Regions from separate parts of the Streptococcus sp. oral taxon 431 genome, predicted to be linked through region 2. Evidence: predicted binding sites of a transcription regulator. Region 2 holds the regulator's gene; each other region holds the start of a gene.
What was found. The regulator Rex, encoded in region 2, represses fermentation and respiration genes when NADH is low (regulators of the CRP and FNR family bind a similar motif). The targets are predictions, from matches to a motif close to TTGTGAANTANTTCACAA.
Positions count from the first base shown of each region.

Region 1 (5,616 bases), 890 kb from region 2:
TCCAAAGAAACAAGGAGGTCCATCTGTCGTTTCAATCGCAAACTGGGTCGCCATAGTTGTTATCCACGGAATCCCCATCTGCTCAGCTACAAGGCCACCAGATAGTGTGATAAAGTCCACTATAACAATATCCGGACGATGATTTGTCCATTCTTGGATTAATTGGTCCGAAACTAGGTTTATCAAATCAAGACTAGCAGACAACTGCCGATAGGCTGAAAAAATTCCTAATTGCTCAGAGTTATTGGCTGCACTTTCAAACTCTTCAATATGATCTTCAAGTATGGTAACTACATTAAAACCTGCAGCCTCTGCAACAGCTTTTTTCTGGGGACCTGTAAATAAACGTATCTCATACTGAGGATTGTCTAATAGAGGTAGTAATAAATTCATAGTTGGATACAAATGTCCACTTAAAGGAACAATCACAACATCGATTTTGATTTTCTTCATAATCCTAGCATATCAAATTTTCCAAAAAAGAACTATCACGAGGATAGTTCTTCTTAAATATTATTGGTTTTAAATTATAGGAATAGTGTTTGATTTCCTAATACATTATTTGAATATTCGGGAGGAATTCGTAATGTAAGAATCTTAAATTTACTATCCCTAAAAAATTCTAAAGTAGCTTTGCTTAGAATAATTCCTTATAGAAAGCAATGGTTTCTTCCAAAGTTGGCATGAATGGATTACCTGGTGCACAAGCATCAATCAAGGCATTCTTAGAAAGGTATTCAAAGTCAAAGTCTTTTTCTTCGATACCAAGTTCTGTCAATTTCTTAGGAATACCGACAGTTTCAGAAAGTTTTTCAATTTCAGAAATAGCATAAGCCGCACATTCCTCATCTGATTTTCCTTCGATTTGCATACCCAAGGCCTTAGCAACATTACGGAAGGCTACAGGTACACGTTTGGCATTTTCACGCTCAACGACTGGCAAAAGCATAGCACAGCAAACGCCATGAGGCAAGTTATAGACAGCACCCAATTGGTGAGCCATTGAGTGAACATAGCCGAGTCCAGCATTGTTAAAGCTCATTCCTCCAAGGAAGATAGCATTAACCATACCTTCACGAGCTTCAATATCGTGTCCGTTTTCTACTGCACGTGGAAGATATTCTTTGATCAGCTCGATAGCTCCGATAGAGAGTTTCTTAGTCACATCATAAGCACCTGGTGTTACCAAAGCTTCAACAGCGTGAGTAAGAGCATCCATACCCGTAGCAGCAGTCAAAGCTTGAGGTTTTGAAACCATCAATTCAGGGTCATTAACAGAGATAAGAGCAAGACTGTTCTTATCAACCATTACCATTTTAACCTTACGTTCTTCATCAGTGATAACGTAGTTGATAGTAATTTCTGCTGATGTACCTGCAGTAGTATTGATAGCTACAACAGGAAGGCCTTTTTGAGCAGACTTATGCAAACCTTCATAATCCTGTGGCTTACCGCCATTAGTAGCGATTACAGAAATACAGCTAGCTGCATCCTGTGGAGAGCCACCACCGACAGAGATGATAAAGTCACAGTTATGCTCTTTCAAAGCAGCGACCCCATCCATGACATTTTTACAAGTAGGGTTAGGTTCAACATCACTAAAAATAACATAAGCAATTCCTTCATCATCTAAAGGTTTTAAAATTTTTGGCAAGATATCACTTGATTCGATATACTTATCCGTCACCAAAAGAGCTTTAGTATAACCCAACTCCTTAACATAAGGACCAACTTCATTTACCACACCTTTACCAATAAGGTTGACTGCTGGAACGTAAAATGTTGCCATATTTTTTCCTCCTTGCGTTTTTCACGCTTCATATTTAGGTTAATTATATAATATATTTCCTATATTTTCAAATATTTGTGATTTTTTTAACAAATAAGTCGCAAAGGAAGGGAGTGGGAAGCCCCACATCCTCCTTATTTTTTTACAAAACGCCTTTTTCAGGATAATATTTCCATAAAGAGCACTTTCTCCAGTTTGAATCACTAAATAAGCTTTCTCTGCCTGATCGTAAAATTCAAAACGTTCAAACTCTTTGATAGATGCACCTGTATGATACTTGCCTAGTAAGGTTTTATATTCATCCTAAATATCTGGAATCGTTGGATCTCCTGATACAACCTGCATAAGGCCTGCTTGATAGTCACTGTATGTATCGAGAGGTAGTAGTTGCAAAATAGCATCCAAAATCACAGGAACTCCATGACCATCACAACGAACAACGCGTTGTCCGATCATGTGAGCTGGGAAATTTGCATCAGCTATCACTAGCTCATCTCCATGTTCCATCTCCATTAGATACTTAACTAGCTCTGGGATAATAATTTTAGGAATATTCTTTAACATTTACTCCCCCTTCTCTACTAATGACTTGAAAAACTGTTGACTAGTTTCGACGTTATCCAAATCTTCTACTGCATAACTTTTCAGTAATTCTGATTGTCGAATGAGGTTTTGTGCTTCCTCTCTTGATTGAACAATTCCCAAAGTCAACAATTGAGACAAAACATTTATGCGAGATTCTTTGGTAAGACTATAATTAAAACTAAAGTATATAATTCCTTTCATACTAAAACGAGTATTTAACAAGATACATATTTTTTCCTTATATAAAAATCACCGATTCAACCCATTATGATTGAATCGGTGATATATTTTATTTCTTACTAAAATTTTATGTTCCTAATACAGTTAAGGACTATTCCAGGGTTAATAATACGACAAAAATAGAGTCCATAATTCAAAAAGTTGTTTTATCCCTTGCTAAAATATCAAAAATGAGAGGCCCCGATGGACTCCTTTCAAATTGAAATTCATTCATCATTCTACAGCAGTTGACACAGTGAAAAAAAGATTCATAACAAGTAAAAAAAGAACAACTAGTGTTCTTACTCATGTAACATTTATCGGGAAGACAGGATTCGAACCTGCGACACCTTGGTCCCAAACCAAGTACTCTACCAAGCTGAGCTACTTCCCGAGTTAAATAGAAAAATGCACCCTAGAGGAGTCGAACCTCTAACCGCCTGATTCGTAGTCAGGTACTCTATCCAGTTGAGCTAAGGGTGCTCTTTATATGCCGAGGACCGGGATCGAACCGGTACGATCGTTACCAATCGCAGGATTTTAAGTCCTGTGCGTCTGCCAGTTCCGCCACCCCGGCCTCTCTAAGCGAACGACGGGATTCGAACCCGCGACCCCCACCTTGGCAAGGTGGTGTTCTACCACTGAACTACGTTCGCATCGACCTCTTGGTTATATTAAAAAATGCCGGCTACATGACTTGAACACGCGACCCTCTGATTACAAATCAGATGCTCTACCAACTGAGCTAAGCCGGCTTATTTCTATTATGCGGGTTAAGGGACTTGAACCCCCACGCCGTTAAGCGCCAGATCCTAAATCTGGTGCGTCTGCCAATTCCGCCAAACCCGCAATGATGACCCGTACTGGGCTCGAACCAGTGACCCATTGATTAAAAGTCAATTGCTCTACCAACTGAGCTAACGAGTCTAAAATAACTTTCGTTATCTTAAACGGTCCCGACGGGAATCGAACCCGCGATCTTCGCCGTGACAGGGCGACGTGATAACCGCTACACTACGGGACCTATGGGAGTTAACGGGATCGAACCGCTGACCCTCTGCTTGTAAGGCAGATGCTCTCCCAGCTGAGCTAAACTCCCTTTAGCTAAGCGACTTCCTTATCTCACAGGGGGCAACCCCCAACTACTTCCGGCGTTCTAGGGCTTAACTTCTGTGTTCGGCATGGGTACAGGTGTATCTCCTAGGCTATCGTCACTTAACTTTGAGTAATACCTACTCAAAATTGAATATCTATCAAATTTCAAGAAAACCTTCGCTTTCGTATTCTCAGTTACTTTGGATAAGTCCTCGAGCTATTAGTATTAGTCCGCTACATGTGTCGCCACACTTCCACTTCTAACCTATCTACCTGATCATCTCTCAGGGCTCTTACTGATATAAAATCATGGGAAATCTCATCTTGAGGTGGGTTTCACACTTAGATGCTTTCAGCGTTTATCCCTTCCCTACATAGCTACCCAGCGATGCCTTTGGCAAGACAACTGGTACACCAGCGGTAAGTCCACTCTGGTCCTCTCGTACTAGGAGCAGATCCTCTCAAATTTCCTACGCCCGCGACGGATAGGGACCGAACTGTCTCACGACGTTCTGAACCCAGCTCGCGTGCCGCTTTAATGGGCGAACAGCCCAACCCTTGGGACCGACTACAGCCCCAGGATGCGACGAGCCGACATCGAGGTGCCAAACCTCCCCGTCGATGTGAACTCTTGGGGGAGATAAGCCTGTTATCCCCAGGGTAGCTTTTATCCGTTGAGCGATGGCCCTTCCATACGGAACCACCGGATCACTAAGCCCGACTTTCGTCCCTGCTCGAGTTGTAGCTCTCGCAGTCAAGCTCCCTTATACCTTTACACTCTGCGAATGATTTCCAACCATTCTGAGGGAACCTTTGGGCGCCTCCGTTACCTTTTAGGAGGCGACCGCCCCAGTCAAACTGCCCGTCAGACACTGTCTCCGATAGGGATCACCTATCTGGGTTAGAGTGGCCATAACACAAGGGTAGTATCCCAACAGCGTCTCCTTCGAAACTGGCGTCCCGATCTCTTAGACTCCTACCTATCCTGTACATGTGGTACAGACACTCAATATCAAACTGCAGTAAAGCTCCATGGGGTCTTTCCGTCCTGTCGCGGGTAACCTGCATCTTCACAGGTACTAAAATTTCACCGAGTCTCTCGTTGAGACAGTGCCCAAATCATTACGCCTTTCGTGCGGGTCGGAACTTACCCGACAAGGAATTTCGCTACCTTAGGACCGTTATAGTTACGGCCGCCGTTTACTGGGGCTTCAATTCATACCTTCGCGTTACCGCTAAGCACTCCTCTTAACCTTCCAGCACCGGGCAGGCGTCACCCCCTATACATCATCTTACGATTTAGCAGAGAGCTGTGTTTTTGATAAACAGTTGCTTGGGCCTATTCACTGCGGCTGACTTAAAGTCAGCACCCCTTCTCCCGAAGTTACGGGGTCATTTTGCCGAGTTCCTTAACGAGAGTTCTCTCGCTCACCTGAGGCTACTCGCCTCGACTACCTGTGTCGGTTTGCGGTACGGGTAGAGTATGTTTAAACGCTAGAAGCTTTTCTTGGCAGTGTGACGTCACTAACTTCGCTACTAAACTTCGCTCCCCATCACAGCTCAATGTTATAGAACTAAGCATTTAACTCAATTCACACCTCACTGCTTAGACAGACACTTCCAATCGTCTGCTTTAGTTAGCCTACTGCGTCCCTCCATCACTACATACTCTAGTACAGGAATCTCAACCTGTTGTCCATCGGATACACCTTTCGGTCTCTCCTTAGGTCCCGACTAACCCAGGGCGGACGAGCCTTCCCCTGGAAACCTTAGTCTTACGGTGGACAGGATTCTCACCTGTCTTTCGCTACTCATACCGGCATTCTCACTTCTATGCGTTCCAGCACTCCTCACGGTACACCTTCTTCACACATAGAACGCTCTCCTACCATACCTATAAAGGTATCCACAGCTTCGGTAAATTGTTT
Region 1 covers NZ_CP014264.1:2,084,228-2,089,843, forward strand. The annotation lists gene AXE83_RS09775 (nucleotide disphospho-sugar-binding domain-containing protein) at 1-453, opposite strand, end outside; gene AXE83_RS09780 (iron-containing alcohol dehydrogenase) at 638-1,789, opposite strand; partial or broken gene AXE83_RS09785 (RbsD/FucU family protein) at 1,943-2,353, opposite strand; gene AXE83_RS09790 (hypothetical protein) at 2,354-2,575, opposite strand; tRNA gene AXE83_RS09795 (tRNA-Pro) at 2,914-2,987, opposite strand; tRNA gene AXE83_RS09800 (tRNA-Arg) at 3,003-3,076, opposite strand; tRNA gene AXE83_RS09805 (tRNA-Leu) at 3,085-3,170, opposite strand; tRNA gene AXE83_RS09810 (tRNA-Gly) at 3,178-3,249, opposite strand; tRNA gene AXE83_RS09815 (tRNA-Thr) at 3,276-3,348, opposite strand; tRNA gene AXE83_RS09820 (tRNA-Leu) at 3,361-3,442, opposite strand; tRNA gene AXE83_RS09825 (tRNA-Lys) at 3,448-3,520, opposite strand; tRNA gene AXE83_RS09830 (tRNA-Asp) at 3,545-3,617, opposite strand; tRNA gene AXE83_RS09835 (tRNA-Val) at 3,620-3,692, opposite strand; rRNA gene rrf (5S ribosomal RNA) at 3,697-3,812, opposite strand; rRNA gene AXE83_RS09845 (23S ribosomal RNA) at 3,889-5,616, opposite strand, start outside.
Region 1: AXE83_RS09780 (iron-containing alcohol dehydrogenase) is a predicted target of Rex. The motif match lies at 1,865-1,882, and genes of this name have one in related genera.

Region 2 (5,616 bases):
ATCTATGCAGTTTCAAGTCATGGACTATTCGTTAACGGTGCTGCAGAGTTATTAGATGCAACAAATATCAAGGAAATCTTGGTTACAGATTCTGTTGTGACAGAAAGTAGAAAACCTAAAAACGTACAATACATCACTGCTAGTGAATTGATTGGTGATGCTATGGTTCGTATTCATGAAAGAAAACCAGTTAGTCCACTATTTAAATAGAAATTAGGTGAGTTTTTGATTTATTTGGATAATGCTGCAACGACTCCGATGTCTTCAGTAGCTATCTCAGCAATGACTCAAGTCATGCAAGAAACTTATGGCAACCCTTCTAGTATTCATGGCCATGGGCGTCAAGCAGGTAAACTATTACGAGAAGCTCGTCAAGAACTAGCAAGTTTACTAGGAACAAAGCCACAACATATATTCTTTACCACTGGTGGTACTGAAAGCAATAATACTGCTATCATCGGCTACTGCCTTCGCCATCAAAATCGTGGGAAGCACATTATCACTACTGCGATTGAGCACCATGCTGTTCTAGAACCCATCAAATACTTGGTTGAAAATTTCGGTTTTGAAGTGACTATTTTACAGCCTGAACATCAAGAAATCACTGCAGACCAAGTCAAAAATGCACTGCGTGAAGATACCATTCTTGTTTCTACTATGTTTGCCAACAATGAAACTGGTACACTGTTACCTATTGCTGAAATTGGTGAGGTTCTAAAAAATCATCCAGCCGTCTATCATGTCGATGCAGTTCAGGCAATCGGTAAATTAGAGATACTTCCCGAAGAATTGGGAATTGATTTTCTCAGTGCTTCTGCACACAAATTTTATGGTCCAAAAGGAGTTGGTTTTCTCTATGCTGCATCTACAGATTTTGATTCCTACCTTCATGGTGGTGATCAAGAGCAGAAAAAAAGAGCAGGAACAGAAAATCTTCCTGCCATTGTAGGAATGGTAGCAGCTCTAAAGGATGATCTTGAAAACCAAGCACAAAACTTTAAAAAAGTTCAACAACTAAAAGACACCTTCTTAAAGGAAATGGCTGAGACAGACTATTACCTCAATCAAGGGAAAGATCAGCTACCTTATGTCCTTAATATTGGATTTCCAGGTCAACGAAATGATCTACTACTTCTTCGTCTGGATCTTGAAGGGATTTCTATTTCAACTGGTTCTGCTTGTACTGCAGGTGTCGTTCAGGTTAGTCATGTTCTTCAGGCTTTCTACGGAGAAGACTCTCCTCGCTTACACGAATCCGTTCGCGTCAGCATTTCACCTCAAAATACAGAGCAAGAAATGATCACTCTCGCACAAACTCTAAAAGAAATCATTGGAGGATAACTCAATGGCATTCGAAAAAACTATTAGTCTCAAAAATTGCCGTTACGATTACACACTTAGCCCAACTGTCAAAAAGTTTACTCTAAAAGATAACACTTTTTTTGAAACAAAGGTTGGTAACTATGAACTAACACGCCTTCTTGAGAAGGTTCCAAATAGTGGGGAAGGTTTCCAACTTAAGATTATTATCAACAAAGACTTAACAGGTGCAAAAATCAACATCACTGATAAATTTGGTCTGCGTTTGGTTGATATCTTTAAGTCAGAAGAAACTCATATCCACCAAGAGAAATTCTACTTCTTGATGGACAGTCTTGTTGAACGTGGTGTCTTCACTAAAAGTGAAAGATAGAAGGTCCCTATGTTTCGATTAACCTATAAGGATACCTATCAAGTCGATCGCCTTTTAGAATACGAAGATTACGAAGCACTCATGCTGTCACTTTCAGGATGTGTGACTCTTCCAGATACGACCGTCATTACTTCTCTTACCTATAAGGGAAAAGAAATCTATCAAGGTCTTCTGGGAGATCTCTATCGTTTTCTATTTCACTATGATTTTACAAAGATAAACTAAGATTTTCTTAGTTTTTTCTTGTTTTTGTTGATTTTTTCACAATCTTTCTATAAAATAGTAGTTAGAAAGGTTGTGATTTTGTGAAAGAAAAACAGTCCACTATTCCTAAAGCAACAGCAAAGAGACTTTCTCTTTATTATCGTATCTTTAAAAGATTTCATGCAGAAAAAATTGAAAGAGCCAACTCAAAACAAATTGCCGAGGCCATTGGTATTGACTCTGCTACTGTTAGACGAGATTTTTCCTACTTTGGTGAACTTGGTCGCCGTGGATTTGGCTACGATGTCAAAAAACTAATGACGTTTTTTGCTGATCTTCTAAATGATAATTCTATTACAAATGTTATGTTGGTGGGTATTGGTAATATGGGGCATGCACTCCTTCACTACCGTTTCCACGAACGAAACAAAATGAAAATCATTATGGCTTTTGATTTGGATGATCATCCTGAAGTTGGGACAAAAACTCCTGATGGAATCCCAATTTATGGAATTTCCCAAATCAAGGATAAAATAAAGAATGCAGATGTTAAAACTGCAATCTTAACAGTTCCGAGTGTCAAATCACAAGAAGTAGCTAATCTCCTTGTCGAAGCAGGTATTAAAGGAATTTTAAGCTTTTCACCCGTTCATCTCCAACTTCCAAAAGATGTGGTAGCTCAGTATGTAGATTTAACTAGTGAATTGCAAACTCTCCTCTATTTCATGAGAAAAGAGGATTAGAAAGCGAAAGCATTTATGAAAAAACCAGTTATTGGGATTACAGGAAACGAAAAAGCTCATCCTGATGATGAGCTTATGATGAGCTATGCTGCGAAAGGCTTTGTTGAAGGAGTCAAGGAAGCTGGGGGAATTCCCATTATCCTACCAATTGGTGATCAAGAAATGGCTAGTTACTACATTGACTTGATTGATAAACTCATTTTAACAGGTGGACAAAATGTCGATCCAAAGTTCTACGGTGAGCCTAAAACAATCGATAGTGATGACTACTACCTTCAACGCGATATTTTTGAGTTAGCACTCATTGAAGAAGCAATCAAACAAAAGAAACCAATTTTTTCTGTTTGTCGAGGCACTCAGCTCTTTAATGTGGCTATGGGAGGAACTCTTTATCAAGATATTGAAGACCATTGGCAGGATACTTCAGCCGAGTATACAACTCAACGTTTAGTCACCGAGCCTGATACTATTCTTCGAGAAATCTATGGAGAAATCTCCCATATCAACTCTTTCCACCATCAGAGTATTAAGGACCTAGCTCCAAATCTCAAGGTTGTAGCTCATGATCCTAAAGATGGAATTATCGAGGCTGTTACAACAACGGATGGTTTTCCTTACCTCGGTGTTCAATGGCATCCAGAATTTCTCTTTGAAAATCGCCCCAAAGATAAAACACTTTTCGACTATGTCGTCAATGAATTGTAAAAACCTGTATCATATACAGGTTTTTTACACCAGATCCGTCTTCTCACGGTAACTAAAATAATCGGAATGTGAGACGATAAGATGATCCAATAAGACCAACCCCATTAATTCGCAGGCTTCTTTAACAAGCTTCGTAACATGGTCATCATTTCTACTCGGCATGACAGCACCAGATGGATGATTATGAACCAGAATCACAGATGTTGCCATATGCTTCAAAGCATAGTGGAGAATTTCCCTTGGTTCAGCAATACTTCTAGTAGCTGAGCCGATAAAAATGGTTTGCTGATGAATGATTTGATTTTGAGTATTCAGATAGAGCGCCACCAGGTGCTCTTGTTTTTTATCTCCCAGTTCAGCTTGCATCTTTTTAGCCAGTCTTTGACTACTGAGGATACTCTCTGCCTCAATGGTTTCTTGTTTATGAATACGATGGCCCAATTCAATCATGGCTTGCAATTCAATAGCTTTTACTCTACCTATACCTGATAAACTCTGTAGTTCTTGCAAGGTCATTTTTTTCAAATCAGTTAAGCAATTTAATTGATTCAATACTTTTTGAGCGATTTCAAAAACAGTAGATTGACGAGTTCCTGTTCTAAGTAAAATAGCTAGTAATTCCTGATTACTCAAACTCTCTACTCCTTCTGTCACCAGCCGTTCTCGTGGTAAGAGCGAATCTTGTTGAAAAGAAATACTATACATAAAAATCCTCCTCACTTAATTATTCGTGAGAAGGATGGTAAACCAGATAAAATTTATCTATTTTTAAATATTTTCAAGAGCAAGACGCAAATCTTCAATCAAATCATCAACATTTTCAAGACCAATTGATAGACGGATTTGATTTTTAGTTACCCCTGCTGCTTCTAGATCTGAATCAGACAACTGGGCATGAGTTGTAGTTGCTGGATGAACGACTAATGATTTTGCATCTGCTACGTTGGCAAGGTTTGAAAAGATTTCTAAGCTATCAATCACCTTACGCGCTTCTGCTTCTCCACCCTTAACGTGGAAGGTAAAGATAGAACCTACACCTTTTGGTAGGTATTTTTCAGCCAAGGCATGGTAAGGGCTATCAGCTAATTTTGGATAGTTAACTTTTTCAACCTTTGGATGCTTCACAAGGAAATCAACGATTTTTTCAGCGTTTTGAACATGGCGTTCTACACGGAGAGAAAGTGTTTCAAGACCTTGCAAGAGCAAGAATGAGTTAAATGGTGAAAGGGCAGCTCCCATATCGCGAAGCAATTGAACACGAGCAGCAACGATAAAAGCTGCAGCACCAACATCACGAGTATAGCTGATATTGTGGTAGCTTGGATCTTCTTCGACTAATTGAGGGAATTTCCCTGAAGCTACCCAGTCAAACTTCCCACTATCAACAATAACACCACCAATAGTTGTACCGTGTCCACCGATAAACTTAGTTGCTGAGTGAACCGCAATGTCAACACCATGAGAAAAGACATTGATGAGGTAAGGTGTTGCAAAAGTATTGTCAGTAACCAATGGAATCTGGTGTTTATGAGCAATTTCAGCAATCTTTTCAATATCAGGAATGTTGATAACTGGATTACCCAAAGTCTCGATCAAAACAAGTTTGGTATTATCTTTAATAGCTACCTCTACTTCTTCTAGATTATCGATATCTACAAATGTTGTGGTAATTCCATATCGAGGAAGGGTTTCCTTCAAAAGGTTAAAGGTACCACCGTAGATAGTTGAAGCTGCAACAACATGATCACCTGCGTGAGCAAGTCCAAGAATAGTATAAGTAAGAGCTGCCATCCCAGATGCTGTGGCAAGAGCACCAACACCACCTTCAAGAGCTGCAATACGCTCTTCAAAGGCTGAAGTTGTTGGGTTTGTGATACGAGTATAGATATTACCAGCCTTCTGAAGTGCAAAAAGTTCTGCACCTTCTTGTGTATCTTCAAAGACAAAGGATGTTGTTTGGTAAATTGGTACAGCACGAGACTTGGTAGTAGCGTCTACCACTTGTCCTGCATGCAATTGAAGAGTTTCAAATTTAAATTCGCGAGTCATCATCAGACCTCCAAAGATTTCATTAGGTTCATTGTATCACCTATTACACTAGGTTACAAATACAACTTTGTTATATATTGGCATAAGCAATAGCTATGGCTATGCCCGATTGAGATAAATAGCAATCTTTTATTAGAATTGTAGAACTTTTTTCAGATAGTTAAAAATGTTTGTTTTCACTTCTCCTATACTTTATACTAGATATAAAGGAGAATACTATGA
Region 2 covers NZ_CP014264.1:1,192,741-1,198,356, forward strand. The annotation lists gene AXE83_RS05560 (ribose-phosphate diphosphokinase) at 1-210, shown strand, start outside; gene AXE83_RS05565 (cysteine desulfurase family protein) at 226-1,341, shown strand; gene AXE83_RS05570 (DUF1831 domain-containing protein) at 1,346-1,693, shown strand; gene AXE83_RS05575 (DUF4649 family protein) at 1,703-1,918, shown strand; gene AXE83_RS05580 (redox-sensing transcriptional repressor Rex) at 1,999-2,640, shown strand; gene AXE83_RS05585 (gamma-glutamyl-gamma-aminobutyrate hydrolase family protein) at 2,656-3,345, shown strand; gene radC (RadC family protein) at 3,370-4,050, opposite strand; gene AXE83_RS05595 (O-acetylhomoserine aminocarboxypropyltransferase/cysteine synthase family protein) at 4,114-5,394, opposite strand; gene AXE83_RS05600 (VIT1/CCC1 transporter family protein) at 5,613-5,616, shown strand, end outside.

Region 3 (5,616 bases), 910 kb from region 2:
ATCGAAGGACGCGATCCAGTTGAGGTGACTCCAGAAGACTTCCCAGCTTTAGAAAATGGCTTCTCTCAAGCAACTCGTAACTCAAGTCAGGATGCTTTGAATGTAGTGGCTGCTAAATTGCCAACCTTCCTTGGTGGATCAGCAGACCTCGCTCATTCAAATATGACTTACATCAAAACTGATGGACTTCAAGATGATGCAAATCGCTTAAATCGTAACATCCAATTTGGTGTTCGTGAATTTGCAATGGGTACTGTCTTGAATGGAATGGCTCTTCACGGTGGACTTCGAGTTTATGGTGGAACTTTCTTCGTATTCTCAGACTACCTTAAAGCAGCAGTTCGTTTGTCAGCCTTACAAGGTCTTCCAGTGACTTATGTCTTCACTCACGATTCAATCGCAGTTGGTGAAGATGGACCAACTCATGAACCGATTGAGCACTTGGCAGGTCTTCGTGCGATTCCAAACCTTAATGTTTTCCGTCCTGCTGATGCACGTGAAACACAAGCAGCTTGGTATCAAGCAGTGAAGAGCGAGAAAACACCGACTGTTCTTGTCTTGACTCGTCAAAACTTGACTGTTGAGGAAGGAACAGACTTTGACAAGGTTGCGAAAGGTGCTTATGTCGTTTATGAAAATGCAGCAGACTTCGACACTATCTTGATTGCGACTGGTTCAGAGGTTAATCTGGCTGTTGCAGCCGCTAAAGAATTGGCAAGCCAAGGTGGAAAAGTTCGCGTAGTCAGCATGCCATCTACAGATGTCTTTGATGCACAAGATGCAGCATACAAAGAAGAGATTTTACCAAATGCAGTTCGTCGTCGTGTAGCAGTTGAAATGGGAGCAACTCAAAACTGGTATAAATACGTTGGTCTTGATGGAGCGGTTCTCGGTATTGATACCTTTGGAGCGTCTGCGCCAGCACCAAAAGTTTTAGCAGAGTATGGATTTACAGTTGAAAACTTAGTAGAACTTGTAAACAACTTGAAATAATATAGAGGCATATTGCTAAAAAAGTCGAGGTTGGGAATTTTTGTCCTAGCCTCTTTCTTGATATAAAAGCATGGCCTAATCTTGTAAAAACACTTAAAATTTGTTATAGTAGTTTTATCTAATTACAAAGGAGTAAAAATAATGGGTGGGAATTTAACATTTTTAATTATGCTTGTCTTGATGTTGGGCTTGATGTTCTTCATGCAACGTTCTCAAAAGAAACAAGCGGAAAAACGTATGGAGAGCCTCAATAAGCTTCAAAAAGGCTACGAAGTAATCACTATTGGTGGTCTCTACGGTACAGTCGATGAAGTAGACACAGAAAATAGAACAATTGTTCTTGATGTTGATGGCGTATACTTAACCTTCGAACTGGCAGCAATTCGAACTGTTTTGCCAGTCAAAGAAGCTGTGACACCTGAAGGAGCTGTTATTGAAGACAGCAGTGCTATTGAAGAATAAAACGGGGTGGATCACATTCCCGTTTTTCTATAAGTGAGAGGAAGAGTAATGAAAAAAATTGCCTTTGTCTGTCTTGGTAATATTTGTCGCAGTCCTATGGCGGAATTTGTGATGAAATCCTTGACCGATAAGTATGAGGTTCAAAGCCGAGCGACTTCTTCCTGGGAACATGGCAATTCGATCCACAAAGGGACACAAGAAATCTTTCGAAGCCATGGCGTTCCTTATGATACTTCGAAAACTTCCCAACAAATTTCTAAAAATGACTTTGAGTATTTTGACTATATCATTGGTATGGATGAGTCTAACCTTGCTGACTTATATCAGATGTGCCCGCAAGATCAACAAGATAAGGTCCAAGCGTTTGCATCTGAAAGCGTTCCAGACCCATGGTATACAGGTGATTTTGAAGAAACTTACGATCGGATTTCAACCGGTTGTCGAGCTTGGTTAAGTCGCTTAGAAAATGAGAGTGAAAATGGAAAATATAAAGAAACTCTATGAAAAATACAGTGTCTATTTGACACGCTCTAGACTAGAAATTGCGACAGTAATCGTCATTGTTGTCTGCGCAGGTTTAGTATTTCTGACAAATCTTCCCAAGCAAGGAGTTCTCAAACTGGATGGGGATACCATTGTTTACGATGGAAGCCTAGTTCGTGGTAAGATGAATGGTCAGGGAACTGTTACCTTTGCAAACGGTGATAGCTATACTGGAGAATTCAGTAACGGAGCCTTCAATGGTAAAGGCACCTACCAAGCCAAAGCAGGCTGGGTATATGAGGGTGATTTTGTAAATGGCCAAGCTGAGGGAAAAGGAAAATTGACTACTGAACAAGAAGTAGTTTATGAGGGAGACTTTAAGCAAGGTTTGTTCCAACAAGCACAGTAACCTCCTCCTAGAAGGAGGTCTTCTTTTAGAATATAAGAAAACGCTTACATGGAAACGAAAGGTATTTCCATCCCCTCTTTACAATTAAGTTTGTGAAAAATAAAACTTTTTTAAAAACATTCACAAACTAGTGCCTCAAAAGCATCTACAAAAGGGTGTTTGACATCATTTTCACAAACAAACAAAAAAAGTTTGTGAAATGCTCATGAAACTGTTTACAAATTTTAAAAAAAGAGTTATAATAAACTTGTGAAAAAATTAACAAAGGACTTACAATCCTTGAAAGCTATGGAGGAAAATATGGCTGATAAAAAAACTGTAACACCAGAAGAAAAGAAACTCGCTGCTGAAAAGCATGTCGATGGTTTGGTGCAAAAAGCTTTAGTTGCCCTTGAAGAAATGCGTAAACTCGACCAAGATCAAGTCGATTATATCGTAGCAAAAGCTTCAGTTGCAGCACTTGATGCTCACGGAGAATTGGCTTTACATGCCTTTGAAGAAACAGGACGTGGAGTATTTGAAGATAAAGCAACTAAAAACCTATTTGCTTGTGAGCACGTAGTAAACAACATGCGCCACACTAAAACAGTTGGTGTTATCGAAGAAGACGATGTAACAGGATTGACTCTTATCGCTGAACCAGTTGGTGTTGTTTGTGGTATCACTCCAACAACTAACCCAACTTCAACAGCAATCTTTAAAGCGTTGATTTCATTGAAGACTCGTAATCCTATTGTCTTTGCATTCCACCCATCAGCTCAAGAATCATCTGCTCACGCTGCTCAAATCGTGCGTGATGCAGCGATTAAAGCAGGTGCTCCTGAAAATTGTGTACAGTGGATTACTGAACCATCTATGGAAGCAACTAGCGCATTGATGAACCACGAAGGTATTGCAACAATCCTTGCAACAGGTGGGAATGCCATGGTTAAAGCCGCATACTCATGTGGTAAACCAGCTCTTGGGGTAGGTGCCGGTAACGTTCCAGCTTATGTTGAAAAATCAGCTAACATCCGCCAAGCTGCTCACGATATCGTAATGTCTAAATCATTTGACAACGGTATGGTCTGTGCATCTGAACAAGCGGTTATCATTGATAAAGAAATTTACGATGAATTTGTAGCAGAGTTCAAATCTTATCACACTTACTTTGTAAACAAAAAAGAAAAAGCTCTTCTTGAAGAGTTCTGCTTCGGCGTGAAAGCAAATAGCAAAAACTGTGCTGGTGCAAAATTGAACGCTGACATCGTTGGTAAACCAGCAACTTGGATTGCAGAACAAGCAGGATTTACTGTTCCAGAAGGAACAAACATTCTTGCTGCAGAATGTAAAGAAGTTGGTGAAAACGAGCCATTGACTCGTGAAAAATTGTCACCAGTTATCGCAGTTTTGAAATCTGAAAGCCGTGAAGATGGTATTGCTAAAGCTCGTCAAATGGTTGAATTTAACGGTCTTGGACACTCAGCTGCCATCCATACTGCTGATGAAGAATTGACTAAAGAATTTGGTAAAGCTGTTAAAGCTATTCGTGTTATCTGTAACTCACCTTCTACTTTCGGTGGTATCGGGGACGTTTACAATGCCTTCTTGCCATCATTGACACTCGGATGTGGTTCTTACGGACGTAACTCAGTTGGGGATAACGTTAGCGCCATTAACCTCTTGAATATCAAAAAAGTCGGAAGACGGAGAAATAACATGCAATGGATGAAACTTCCTTCAAAAACATACTTTGAACGTGATTCAATTCAATACCTTCAAAAATGTCGTGACGTTGAGCGTGTCATGATCGTTACTGACCACGCTATGGTAGAGCTTGGCTTCCTTGATCGTATCATCGAACAGCTTGACCTTCGTCGCAATAAGGTTGTTTACCAAATCTTTGCAGATGTAGAACCAGATCCAGATATCACTACAGTTGAACGTGGTACTGAGATCATGCGTGCCTTCAAACCAGATACAATCATCGCTCTTGGTGGTGGATCACCAATGGATGCTGCTAAAGTAATGTGGCTCTTCTATGAGCAACCAGAAGTGGACTTCCGTGACCTTGTACAAAAATTCATGGATATCCGTAAACGTGCTTTCAAATTCCCATTGCTTGGTAAGAAGACTAAATTCATCGCTATCCCAACTACATCTGGTACAGGATCTGAAGTAACTCCATTTGCCGTTATCTCTGATAAAGCAAACAACCGTAAATACCCAATCGCTGACTATTCATTGACACCAACTGTGGCAATCGTAGACCCTGCTTTGGTATTGACAGTTCCTGGATTTGTAGCTGCTGATACTGGTATGGACGTATTGACTCACGCAACTGAAGCATACGTATCACAAATGGCTAGCGACTACACTGACGGACTTGCGCTTCAAGCAATCAAACTTGTATTCGAAAACCTTGAAAGTTCAGTTAAGAATGCAGACTTCCACTCACGTGAGAAAATGCATAACGCTTCAACAATCGCTGGTATGGCCTTTGCGAATGCCTTCCTAGGTATTTCTCACTCAATGGCTCACAAGATTGGTGCGCAATTCCATACAGTTCACGGACGTACAAATGCAATCTTGCTTCCATACGTTATCCGTTACAATGGTACTCGCCCAGCTAAGACAGCTACATGGCCTAAGTACAACTACTACCGTGCAGACGAGAAATATCAAGATATCGCTCGTATGCTTGGACTTCCAGCTTCTACACCAGAAGAAGGGGTTGAATCTTTCGCAAAAGCTGTTTACGAACTCGGTGAGCGCGTAGGTATCGAAATGAACTTCAAAGCACAAGGTGTTGACGAAAAAGAATGGAAAGAACATTCACGTGAATTGGCCTTCCTTGCTTATGAAGACCAATGTTCACCTGCAAACCCACGTCTTCCAATGGTTGACCATATGCAAGAAATCATCGAAGATGCATACTATGGTTACAAAGAAAGACCAGGACGCCGTAAATAATTGATTATCAGCCAAAACCGAGGGTAAACCTCGGTTTTTTTATGCTTAGAGAATATGTTTTTATTAAGAAATGCATAGAATTGGAGTAGGCTGCAAGGCTAAGTAAAGAAATGAAAATATTGCCAAAGCTTATCAGAAAAACAAGGCCAGCGCTTGCAATTAAACTCAAATAGTTATATAATAGGTATGTTGAAAGGTGATTTGTAGTGATTCAAGTTACTCTTTTCACAATAAAATTTTCATGATTTTCATAAGGAGGAAATCACTAATGGTAGTTAAAGTTGGTATTAACGGTTTCGGACGTATCGGTCGTCTTG
Region 3 covers NZ_CP014264.1:2,098,059-2,103,674, reverse strand. The annotation lists gene tkt (transketolase) at 1-993, shown strand, start outside; gene yajC (preprotein translocase subunit YajC) at 1,135-1,455, shown strand; gene AXE83_RS09895 (low molecular weight protein-tyrosine-phosphatase) at 1,504-1,959, shown strand; gene AXE83_RS09890 (MORN repeat-containing protein) at 1,934-2,347, shown strand; gene adhE (bifunctional acetaldehyde-CoA/alcohol dehydrogenase) at 2,648-5,299, shown strand; gene gap (type I glyceraldehyde-3-phosphate dehydrogenase) at 5,568-5,616, shown strand, end outside.
Region 3: adhE (bifunctional acetaldehyde-CoA/alcohol dehydrogenase) is a predicted target of Rex. The motif match lies at 2,595-2,612, and genes of this name have one in related genera.

Region 4 (5,616 bases), 850 kb from region 2:
AGTCAATTGAGAGATTGCTGCAAGAGCAAAACCGATAGCGAAGAATGGCCATACTTCACGAGTAGCCATCATGTTGATAACCAATGCGTAACCAACGGCAACGACCATAGCACCACCGACAGCCATACCACCTTTAAGCCATTCTGGCATAAGGTTCAATACGCTTTGAACGGCTTCAGTTGGCATTGCAAGCAAGAGTGCAGCTGGGATAGCAATACGTAGACCTTGAAGAGCGAGGGCAAAGTAGTGAGCGCGTTCAACAGCTGTAATGTTTCCTTCTTTAGCAGCAGCGTCAGCAGTGTGAACCAAACCAACTGAGATTGTACGAACAATCATAGTCAAGAAAAGTCCAGCTACGGCAAGAGGTATTGCAGTAGCAGTTGCGACTGCGATACCTTCAGTAGTAAAGTTACCACCTTTAATCATGATGATTGCAGCGGCAACAGAGGCAAGGGCAGCGTCAGGAGCTACGGCAGCTCCGATGTTAGCCCAACCAAGGGCGATCATTTGAAGTGATCCACCAAGCATAACCCCTGCTTCGAGGTTACCAGTTACAAGACCGATAAGGGTACATGCTACGATTGGTTGATGGAATTGGAATTGGTCGAGGATACCTTCAAGACCTGCGAAGAAGGCAACAACTACAACCAAGATAGCAGAAATGAATGAAATATCTGACATGGTTTTATTCCTTTTCTATTTAGTTTTAATTATTGAACGTTAGCTTTGCTAATCAAGTCAAACAAATCTTTTTTAGTGTCGTTTGGCACTTTACGTACGTCAAATTCAACACCAAGATCACGCATTTTTTCAAATGTAGCAACGTCATCTTTGTCCATTGACAATACGTTGTTGATCATTGTTTTACCAGTTGAGTGAGCCATTGATCCAACGTTAAGAGTCTTAATTGGCACACCGCCTTCGATAGCACGAAGGGCATCTTGAGGTGTTTCAAATAAGATAAGGGCGTGTGTGTTACCAAAACGAGGATCTTTTGCAACCTCAATCAATTTTTGGATTGGCACAACGTTAGCCTTCACTCCGTTAGGAGCCGCTTGTTTGATCAATTCTTTACGAAGGTCGTCATTTGCTACGTTATCTGAAGCAACGATGATACGGTCTGCTTTAGAATCTGGAGTCCAAGCAGTTGCGACTTGCCCGTGAAGAAGACGTGTGTCAAGACGAGCAAGATTGATTTTCAATTTACCGTCTCCGATAACTGTTCCTTCTGGGATAGCAGCTTGGGCTACAGGAGCAGCTGCAGCAGTTGCAACTTCCTCAGCTGGATTTAGCTCTTCTGGAAGAGCCTTGATGCCATCTTTGGCCTCTTTAATGATGTTTGCAGCGACTTTATCCACTCCAGCAGCAGCGTCCATAAGGCGCTCTGTGTAAGCTTGGATCAACATCGGTAAGTTAAGTCCTGTGATGATGGCAAATTTACGCTCAGGGTTTTCTCCCATTACGCGGCTAGCTTGGTTAAATGGAGACCCACTCCAAAGGTCAGCCAAGACTAGAACCTCATCTTCTGCGTCAAATGCAGCCACAGCATTGTTGAACTTGGCGTATAAATCATCTGGACCTTCGTTTGGCATAAAGGTTACAACTTGAACCTTTTCTTGTTCACCAAAGATCATAGATCCTGACTGATGAATACCAGCGGCAAATTCACCGTGGCTCGCAATAATGATTCCGATACTCATTATTGTCATTCCTCCTTATAAAATGTTTGACTCTTAGTTTAAGAAAACTTTAAGACTCCTTAAGTATAAATCGTTTTCAGAAAAAAAGCAACTAATTATACTAAAGAGTGAAAAAAATCTCAAAGCTTTATTTTTGCAAATATTGATATATCAACTTTTTGTGGAATAGTCTATAGAATGGTAAAAAAATTTAATATAAAAAATGGGTGAGCAGAGGTCAATGAATTAACTCACGACTTTCTAGTCCCGGTCCCTGATGTTTCAACAATCCGCTGTTTGCTTGTAGAATTTGTCTAGAAAAATGACGTTTTCTTCACTAGTGCTCTTGAGCGTCTAAAAAATGCCCTAAGTCCAATTAGTTGTCGTATCAAAATGTTATACTCAATGAAAATCAAAGAGCAAACTAGGAAGCTAGCCGCAAGCTGTACTTGAGTACGGTAAGGCGAAGCTGACGTGGTTTGAAGAGATTTTCGAAGAGTATTATTGCTAAAAAAAACGAGGTAGGATCTTCTGTCCCTACCTCGTTTGGGCATTTATTATTTATCTTAATGAGTAAAGTCTAGAACCATACGACCTTGGATGGTTCCGGCAGCCATTTCATCAAAGACAGCAATGGCATCTTCGACAGGGCGTTTTTGAACGATTGGTACAACCAGACCTTCAGCACCAAATTGGAAGGCTTCTTCCAAATCTTTACGTGTTCCAACGAGAGAACCGATGACTTGGATACCGTCAAGAACTGTTTTGACGATGCTAAGGTCCATCATTTCAGATGGGAGACCGACAGCTATTACACGACCGCCTGCACGAACAGAGTCAACTGCTTGGTTAAAGGCAACTTTTGATACAGCTGTTACGACAGCTGAGTGAGCACCACCGTTTGTCTTTTCTTTGATAAGGCCTGGGACATCTTCGACTTCAAGACCGTTAATCACGATATCTGCACCAACTTCTTTAGCTAGAGCAAGTTTATCGTTGTTAATATCTACTGCGATAACGTGAGCGTTGAATACTTTTTTAGCGTATTGAACAGCTAAGTTACCAAGTCCTCCAGCACCATAGAGGACAACCCATTGACCTGGCTCAACTTTTGCTTCTTTGATAGCCTTGTAGGTAGTAACACCGGCACAAGTGATTGAAGAAGCTTGGGCTGGATCGAGACCTTCTGGAACCTTAACGGCATAATCTGCAGTTACGATACATTGTTCTGCCATACCACCATCAACTGAGTAGCCAGCATTTTTCACTGTGCGGCAAAGAGTTTCGCGCCCAGTTGTACAGTATTCACACATACCACAGCCTTCAAAGAACCAAGCAACGCTGACACGGTCACCAACTTTTAGGCTTTTAACATCAGGAGCAACTTCTTTGACGATACCGATACCTTCGTGACCGAGAACGCGTCCTGGAACTTTACCAAAGTCACCATGTGCAACGTGGAGGTCAGTGTGGCAGACACCACAGTACTCAACTTCTACAAGAGCTTCCCCAGTTTCGAGTGGACGGAGAACTTTTTCTTCAATAGCAACACCAGTGCCTTCTGGATTTACAACAACAGCTTTCATAGCTATCCTCCTTGATTAGTCGTTGAGGTGCAGTGGAAAAGGGGCTTGGCTTGAGAGGTTTTCAAGTGAAGTCGAGTTTGAACTGCCCTCTTATTTACTTATATGTGAAGTATATCACGATATTTACTATAGTACAATGGTTTTTAGGTAAAAAACCATGTAATCGCTTAACTGGTTGATGAGACTGTGAAAATTGAACAAGTAAGATTGATGCATTGGCAAGTAAATACCTATAAATGCTAGAAAAGTTGACTTTAGATCGCCTCTTTAAGGTTTTCAGCAAATTTTCTGAGTTTCTTCTCGATGGGATTTTGGTATAATATAGAAAGCAATTGATCTTTCTAGTAAGAGAATTTAGAGTGAGAGGTATCTATGTCCCCTTCTGTTCAGTTATTGAAAAACCGTTATTTAAAAAATATCAAAGAAAATCCTGACCTCTACATCGGTATTGAGTTGGAATTTCCTATCGTTCATGTAAATGGGCAAGCGACAGATATTGAAGTCAGCAAGGATTTGATGCGCTTTTTGGTGGATGCTCTCCATCTGGAAGTTGAAAAAGAGGACCAGGATGGTAATCCGATTCAACTTGTAGAACCAAAAAGTCAGGATCGGATTCTGTTTGAGGTTTCCTACACGACCTTGGAGTTTGCCTTTGGCAGAGCCCAGAAAATCCAAGAGGTCCAAGGTCGACTTCAAGCTTATATGAAGGTCATTCAGGAAAAACTAGGCGAGAAGGACCATGCTATCCAGGGCTGGGGGATTCATCCAAACTGGGATCAGAATGACAATCGACCGGTGGCTTATCCACGCTACCAGATGCTGATGGATTACTTGCATATGGGAAGTCGCCAAGATAGAGCTGATTTGCATGACTTTCCACAATACGGTGCTTTTATCTGTGGGAGTCAAGTTCAGTTGGATGTATCGACTGCTAACTACCTACGAGTTATCAATGCTTTTACTCAGATTGAAGCAGCAAAAGCTTACTTATTTGCCAATTCTGAGTTTTCGGGAGCAGAATGGGATACTAAGATTTCACGGGATATTTTTTGGGAAGCTTCCATGCATGGGATTTATCCAGAGAATGTTGGTGTCAATGCCAGACTCTTCAAAGATGAGGATGATTTCTTTGATTATCTAGACCACTCTGCGATTTTTACAGCAGAACGAGATGGGGAAACTTACTATTTTTCTCCGATTCGGGCTAGAGATTACCTAGCTACTGAGGAAGTTTTGGCCTATACTCTAAATGGAAAAGAAACTCTGCTTGTTCCTCAAGAGAAGGATTTTCAAACGCACCGTAGTTACCAATATCAAGACTTGACGACTAGAGGGACGGTTGAATTCCGTAGTGTTTGTACACAGCCGTTAGACCGAACTTTTTCTTCAGCAGCCTTTCATCTAGGTTTGTTGGTGAATCTAGACAAGCTTAAAACATACCTAGAAACAGCACCTTTCTTTGAGAGATTTGGTCGTGACTACAAATCATTGAGACGCCAGTTTTCTCAGAAACACCTTTCAGATGAGGAGACAGCTGGAATTGTTCAATTCTCAAAAGATTTGCTAGCTATAGCAGAGCAAGGTCTTGAAATGAGAGGTCAGCAAGAAACAACCTATTTAGAGCCTTTGAAAGAAAAAATGACTCTATAATTTTCTTATAAAGGAAGAATTTTCTGAAAAATCATGTTATAATGGATGAGACTATAGATAAAGGATAGAGATTTATGACATTAGTTTATCAATCAACGCGTGATGCGAAAAATACCGTAACAGCTAGCCAAGCTATTTTGCAAGGTTTGGCAACAGATGGAGGCTTATTTACTCCAGTTAGCTATCCAAAGGTAGATTTGGATTTTGATACATTAAAAGATGCTTCTTACCAAGAAGTGGCTAAGCTGGTCTTGTCAGCTTTCTTGGATGACTTTACAGCAGAAGAGTTGGACTACTGTATCACCAATGCCTATGACAGCAAGTTTGATACACCAGCCATTGCCCCTCTTGTCAAACTTAATGGCCAATACAACTTGGAACTTTTCCACGGTTCAACCATTGCCTTTAAGGATATGGCCTTGTCTATCTTGCCATACTTTATGACAACAGCTGCCAAGAAACATGGCTTGGAAAACAAGATTGTCATCTTGACAGCGACATCTGGGGACACTGGGAAAGCTGCTATGGCAGGATTTGCGGATGTTCCTGGAACTGAAATTATCGTCTTTTATCCAAAAGATGGTGTCAGCAAGGTGCAAGAATTGCAAATGACCACTCAAACTGGCGACAATACTCATGTTATCGCTATTGATGGGAACTTTGACGATGCGCAAACAAATGTTAAACATATGTTTAACGAT
Region 4 covers NZ_CP014264.1:345,280-350,895, forward strand. The annotation lists gene AXE83_RS01670 (PTS mannose/fructose/sorbose transporter subunit IIC) at 1-681, opposite strand, end outside; gene AXE83_RS01675 (PTS sugar transporter subunit IIB) at 711-1,700, opposite strand; gene adhP (alcohol dehydrogenase AdhP) at 2,246-3,265, opposite strand; gene AXE83_RS01685 (hypothetical protein) at 3,638-4,915, shown strand; gene thrC (threonine synthase) at 4,990-5,616, shown strand, end outside.
Region 4: adhP (alcohol dehydrogenase AdhP) is a predicted target of Rex. The motif match lies at 3,368-3,385, and genes of this name have one in related genera.